Regions from separate parts of the Colwellia sp. SU-HH00943 genome, predicted to be linked through region 1. Evidence: predicted binding sites of a transcription regulator. Region 1 holds the regulator's gene; the other holds the start of a gene.

Evidence for each region. The regulator FNR, encoded in region 1, switches genes on or off when oxygen is low (the NO sensors DNR and NnrR bind a similar motif). The targets are predictions, from matches to a motif close to TTGATCTAGATCAA.
Region 2: the regulator FNR is predicted to act here: its motif matches at 1,395-1,408, upstream of napE (periplasmic nitrate reductase, NapE protein).

The regions. Positions count from the first base shown of each region.
Region 1 is NZ_BAAJLW010000003.1:134,660-138,086, forward strand. It holds gene uspE (universal stress protein UspE) at 34-975, opposite strand; gene fnr (fumarate/nitrate reduction transcriptional regulator Fnr) at 1,122-1,841, opposite strand; gene AC27GZ_RS09130 (sulfite exporter TauE/SafE family protein) at 1,929-2,645, opposite strand; gene ccoS (cbb3-type cytochrome oxidase assembly protein CcoS) at 2,645-2,899, opposite strand; gene AC27GZ_RS09140 (heavy metal translocating P-type ATPase) at 2,914-3,427, opposite strand, start outside.
Region 2 is NZ_BAAJLW010000002.1:719,305-722,731, reverse strand. It holds gene AC27GZ_RS08315 (metal-dependent hydrolase family protein) at 1-1,072, shown strand, start outside; gene napE (periplasmic nitrate reductase, NapE protein) at 1,681-1,848, shown strand; gene napF (ferredoxin-type protein NapF) at 1,858-2,436, shown strand; gene AC27GZ_RS08300 (chaperone NapD) at 2,426-2,707, shown strand; gene napA (nitrate reductase catalytic subunit NapA) at 2,766-3,427, shown strand, end outside.

The DNA.
Region 1 (3,427 bases):
AAGCTGTGGGTAAGCTTATAGCTTTTAAATAACTTATTGAAGGGGTGAGATATAACCATCGGGCTTTAAGGCAAGTACATCACAGTTTAGCTGGTCAATAACATGCTCTGCGGTATTTCCAATCAATGCTGCTGAAATTCCCGTTCTTCCTACGGTGCCAAGTACGACTAGCTCGGCATCTATTTTGTCAGCGACTTGCTCAATGACCGTTTCAGGTAAACCTTCTTCAACATGCGTGTTGATGACGCTGATATCAAATTTGTTCGCGTGCGAAATCATTGCTTGTTGATGATGTTTGAGCATAGTGTCATTGTATTCAGTTGAGTTAAACTCAGGAATTTCAATCGCCACGTTGACGGGGGTACCAGGGAAGGAATTTACTAGGTGTACATTCGCTTGAATTAATGAGGCTAAATGTTTTGCCTCTTCGGTAATTTTTATGTTTAAAGAGCGGTGCTCTTCTTCATCGCTGCCTACATTTAATGCAGCAATAACATTACCGTTCTCTGGCCATGCATGCTCTTTCACTAACAGTACAGGGCAAGGGCATTTACGTAATATATGCCAGTCAGTTGGCGTGAAAACGACAGATTTGAGCTTGTCATGCTGATGAGTGCCTTTAATGACAATGTTGTAGTTATCTTGTATTACTTTTTCGACAATAGCTTCAAAGGGGCGGTTATGCCAAACCACTTGGCAGTCAATGTCTAAATCGCCTTTTACTTCATTTATAATATTTTCAAGCCAAAGGGTTTTATCTTTAATTACTGATTGGCGCATAACATCACGCTCATCACTAGAGAGGATTGTGGTCATTTCATAAGAAAAATCAAAGATAGTTAAAAATGCAGTGACGTTTACACTACTATCACCCGAAGCAGTAATGCTTGCTGCTAATTCAACGGCTCTTTTTAAGGCTTTCTGTTCATCCGTTGTTGGATCAATAACGGCGAGGATATTTTGGTAGGTTTCCATGATTAATCTCACTTTTGTTTATTTACAATATAACCATTCCTAAGATAGTTTATAGCAAATGTATGAAATTAATGCTTGTTTTAAATCAATTTATTTAAAATTTGATACTAGTGTTACTGTCAGTAACACTAGTGAATTATGAGGGATTATAGCTCTGCGCAATCAATGAGTTCATCAATATCTAAAATTGTAATGAGTTTACCATCAACTTTGATTAGACCATTTTTATGAAAACGGTTTAGAAGTCTACTGATGGTTTCAACCGTCAAACCTATATAATTACCAATATCACTACGTGTCATGGTTAAACGAAATTCTGTGGCAGATAATCCACGAGCATGATATCGCTCACTCAAACTTACTAAGAAAGTGGCAACCCGTTGCTCGGCATTTTTGCGATTTAGCAGCGTTAACATTTCTTGATCGGTACGGATTTCATTACTCATTAATCGCAACACTTGCTTCTTAAGTTTCGGCATAGTGTTAGATAGTGTATCTAAATTGTTATAAGGAATTTCACATACCATAGATGTTTCAAGTGCTTGAGCGAAACTCTTATGTTCAGTATCAGCAATAGCATCAAAACCTAATAAATCGCCAGCTAGGTGGAAACCAGTAATTTGCTCTTCACCTTGTTCATTGACGGTAAAAGTTTTAAAGGTACCAGAGCGAATTGCATACAGTGCGTGCATCTCTTGGCCATCAGTAAAAATTTTATCGCCTTTATGGATAGGGCGCTTACGATCGATAATATCGTCTAGCGTATTAAGCTCTTGATCATTCAGTGTAAAAGGTAAACAAAGTTCACTAATACTGCAGTTTTGACACTTTATATGCTGTGCACTTGGGCAACTTTTATTTTGCATGCGTTACTCTTTTTTGTAGAGTTTTTAATAACCTAAACTCTTTTTTAATAAGGTCTTAACCCTAATATACAGGACTGGACTATGGTATTAGAACATGTGGTGATATGCAACAATAAAACTATAAATACCAAATGATATTAATGTTAACGCCATCACTTTTCGTAAGCTTGAATTGGTTAGTAGGCTTTTTATACTGTTAAAGCTTAGAGATAACGTTAGTAGTGCTGGGAGGGTACCTAGGCCGAAAAGTAACATAATGCTAGCCCCGGTCATTGCGTTGCCACTGGCCAATGCCCAAGTGAGTGTTGAGTATACTAAACCACAAGGTAACCAGCCCCAAATTGCGCCTAACGAAAGTGCTTTTACAGGGCTTGTGACAGGGATAACTTTTTTAGTTAAAGGTGATATATAACGCCATAGTTTTTGTCCTAACGCCTCAATGCGGTTAAGCCATAATAACCACTGACCTATATAGAGCCCTAATAGAATAAGAAAAATAGCTGAAAGCATTCTTAATCCAGCCAGTGGTAAGCCAATATTTTTAGCCGCAATTGAGCCCGTATAGCCAACAATGGCACCGATAAAACTATAAGAGATAATCCGTCCAACGTTATAACTAACAATTAAGGTAATATTTCTTGATGGGGAGGGAGGAGTTTGAGAATTAACAGGGATTACTTGATTGCTATATTTATTAGCAGGGAGTGCAGAGGTTAGCATAGTGGTTATACCGCCGCACATAGTAATACAATGGCCTGAGCCAAGTAAACCAACAATAAAAGCAGACAATAAGTCTAGGGTCATTATTTTATCTGCTCTTGTGTTTCAGGCTCTTGTATTCCAGGTTTGTGTTCGTTGGCCGTCTGTTGTTCTTTGTTTACTGTATTTGGATTATTGTCTTTTTTTATCGTGTTATCTTCATTGTCATCAAACAGAATGCTCATCCCTTGTTTTTCAAGATCTTCAAATTGCTCAGTTTTTACTGCCCAAAAAAATAAGTAAATTCCAATACAGGTAAGTAAGACAGCAATTGGGATTAAAATATAAATTATGCTCATATAAGACTCTTATTTTACTTTTCTTGTTTAACTTTTCTTAGTAAACGTAGTGAGTTCGTAATAACCAAAATAGAGCTAGCAGACATGCCTATTACCGCCATATAAGGTGTGATATAGCCAGCAACTGCTAACGGTAAAACAATAGCATTATAACCAAAGGCCCATAAATAGTTTTGAAAAATAATACGACGTGTTTTTAGCGCGACTTTTGTTAAGGTATTTACACTTGATAGTTGGTCATTTAATAGGATTACATCGGCACCACTTTTGGCTATATCTGTACCACAGCCCATGGCCATAGAAATATGTGCAGCACCAAAAACAGGTGAGTCGTTAACACCGTCTCCCACCATAACAACTTTTGCATCATCTTGTTTTTGAAGACTATAAAGCATCTCCATTTTATCGGTAGCGGTTAGGTTTCCGTGTGACTTAGTTATTGCTAATTGCTGTGCGACTTTATCACAAGCAATTTGACTATCGCCTGATAACATCAATGTTTGATTATTTTCATTTAAAGACGTTATT
Region 2 (3,427 bases), on a different contig from region 1:
AGAAGTGGGTGCACTTGCCTATGACGCTTCTCAAGAATATTTATTTTCTGGGTTTACCACTGTACGCGACCTCTGCGGTTCACATGACGGTTTAAGAAAACATATTGAGGCTGGAACGTTAATCGGCCCAAGAATTTACCTTTCAGGCGCTTGTATATCACAAACATCTGGTCACGGTGATTGGAGACCGCCATCACAAGTAACACGTACAAATATGAATACAACAAGCCATGTAGAAAACTTAGGTATTGTGATCCTTGCTGATGGTGCTGATGAAGTGCTAAAAGCGGCGAGAAATAACCTAGCTGGTGGTGCTGATTTTACTAAAATGATGGCCGGAGGAGGCGTAACTTCTACTCGCGATCCATTACATTCATTACAAGGTACTATGGAAGAATTGAAAGCCATGGTAACAGCAACTAAGCAATGGGATACCATAGGTGCTGTACATGCTTATCATGATGAATCAGTTCGAAGAGCACTTGAAGCAGGTGTTATGTCTATTGAGCATGGCAATTTAATGCAAAAGGAATCTACTTTTAAACTAGTCAAGAAGAAAGGTGCTTTTGTCGTCCCCGCTATGGCCGGCTTTTCTGAGCAATTATTAAAACATCCTGTTTATGGCAACCCAGATCTCCCTATGCGAGGTAAAGTTGAACAGATTATAGAAAACTATAAAAACTGGTTAAAACTAGCGAATAAAACCAACATCAATATCGGTTACGGTACTGACGTAGTGGTGTCTACTAAAGCTGCTTCTCGTAGCATTCGTGACTTTCAAATGGGGCAATTTGCAGAAGGGTTTGGTAACTTTAAAACGCTATATTATATGACAGGTGCCAATGGAAAACTCATGGCATTAACAGGGAAAAACAACCCATATCCTGCTAAGTTAGGCGTTATAGAGAAAGGCGCTTATGCCGATATCATTTTAGTAGATGGCAACCCATTAAAAGATTTATCGGTACTAGGCGCAACCTTCGATATGTGGGCAGCTCCAAGAGTTACACGAGATATCAAAACTATTCCTTTTGTCATGAAAGACGGTAAAATATTTCACAATAAAACTTAACACGAATTCAATGAAAGGCCATTAATCTTAAATGGCCTTTTTGTTTTAATTCCGCCGTATAATTTCTCTTAATATTTTTGACATTTAACACCTAAAAAATTAGGTTTTATTCCTCTATAAAAATGCTGTGTTTGATTAAAATCGTTTTTCAATTTCGCAGTAATAAATACCCCCCATCCAAACCTGAAAAAGTATTATTCAAGACAATTCAGGTTATCGTTTTAAAGCATGTTTTGGCTATTTTATCGCCCTTTTGTTTGACCGTTAAAGTGGCAATGTTTTTATCGTTCTAGGGGGCTTTTGATTGCTAATTAAGCTTTTATTGATCTAGATCAGCTTTCTTTTTAAAAGCTAAAAAAAACTACCCAACATAGCTAACAAGCCCATTTTCATTGGGCTTAATTAAAACAATAAAAGGTATCTGCTAAAACACCAAATATACACCCCTATATTCAACCCTAGATATAGCTAATATTTTCAATTACTTACACAACATAACAACAAGTATCACAAATTATTTATCATGATGATTTTGTTGATTTTTTTATTGGTTAAATTTAAAAAGCTCTTCTATACTGAATTTACTTAAAAAAGAGAGAAGTAAAAACATGAACAAAAGCTCTGACGTAACCCCTGCTCAACAAAAAAAGCATGAGCGCAATACCTTTATCTTTCTTACCGTTTTCTTAGCACCAATTATGTCCGTAATCATTGTTGGCGCATTAGGGTTTTCCATCTGGATCAGTCAAATGATTTTTGGACCACCAACAATTTAGATTCTCCTTATGACAGAGAGAATTGATCTTCAAAAACGTGGCTTTCTAAGAGGAAGGCTAAACACTGAAAAAGCACTTAGATTACCCTGGGTTAAAAGCGAAGAAAGCTTTACCCAAGGTTGTACTCAGTGTCAAAAGTGTATTGATGTTTGTGAAACCAATATTATTGTACGCGATGGCTCAGGTTTTCCGAAAATAGACTTTGCCAAAGGTGAATGTACATTCTGTCAAAAATGTATACAGGCATGCTCTGAGCCACTATTTTTAGTCACAGAGCATACAGAAAAAGCCCTAGTTGATGAATATCAACCTTGGCCAGTACAAATAGAGATAAATAACCAGTGTTTAGCAAAAAGTAGCATTTATTGTCAAAGCTGTAGAGACGAGTGCGAACCACAAGCAATTAAGTTTTCTTATAACGTCAATGGTAATTTTACCAATATTCCACAGCCTGAAATAAATCATCAAAGTTGCACACAATGTGGGGCATGTGTATCAACCTGCCCACAAAATGCAATTAAAGCAACGCTGATAAGTCAATCAGCGAGCAAAAAAACACATAACATAGAGGTAGTAAATGTCGGCTGAACAACCAATTTGTACTGAATTAGAAAACAGTAACGAATACCATGTTGCTAGTTTTATAGCACATGCCATGATGGATAAAATATCCGAAGTGGAAAAAGCTATAAACAAAGTAAAAGGTTCAGAATTACATGGGAGAAATGATGAGGGAAAAATAATTTTTACCCTTGAGAGTAATACCCATAAATCTATTGGGGAAAAAGTTGATCAATTAAGACAAGATCCTAATTTAATCAATATTTTACCCATTTATCATCAATACGATAAAACATAATAAAAATAACGAATTTATAACTAACAATTACATACTCACAAATAAATAGGTGACAATAATGACCATCAATCGCCGAGAGTTTATCAAAGCAAGTGCAATTACAGCCGCAGCATCCGTTGCAGGCATAAGTGTACAAGCACAGGCATCAAATTTAATTACTAGTAGCGAATTAACTAAACTGAAATGGGACAAAGCGCCGTGTCGTTTTTGTGGGACTGGCTGTAGTGTTAACGTTGGCGTCATGGACGGTAAAGTTGTTGCTACGCATGGTGATATCAAATCGCCAGTCAATAAAGGTTTAAACTGTGTTAAAGGCTACTTCCTTTCTAAAATCATGTACGGGAAAGATCGACTAACTACCCCGCTATTACGTATGAGTAATGGCAAATATGATAAAGAAGGCGAGTTCACGCCTATTTCATGGGAACAAGCTTTCGATGTTATGGCTGAAAAAGCTAAAGATGCCTTACAAAAAACAGGACCAACAGCCGTTGGTATGTTTGGCTCTGGCCAATGGACAGTGCAAGAAGGCTATGCTGCTGCAAAATTAATGAAAGCAGGTTTTAGAAGTAACAACATAGACCCTAATGCTCGCCACTGTATGGCTTCAGCTGTTGGTGGTTTTATGCGTACCTTTGGTATTGATGAGCCTATGGGTTGTTATGATGATCTTGAAGCCGCTGATGCGTTTGTGCTTTGGGGTTCAAACATGGCTGAAAT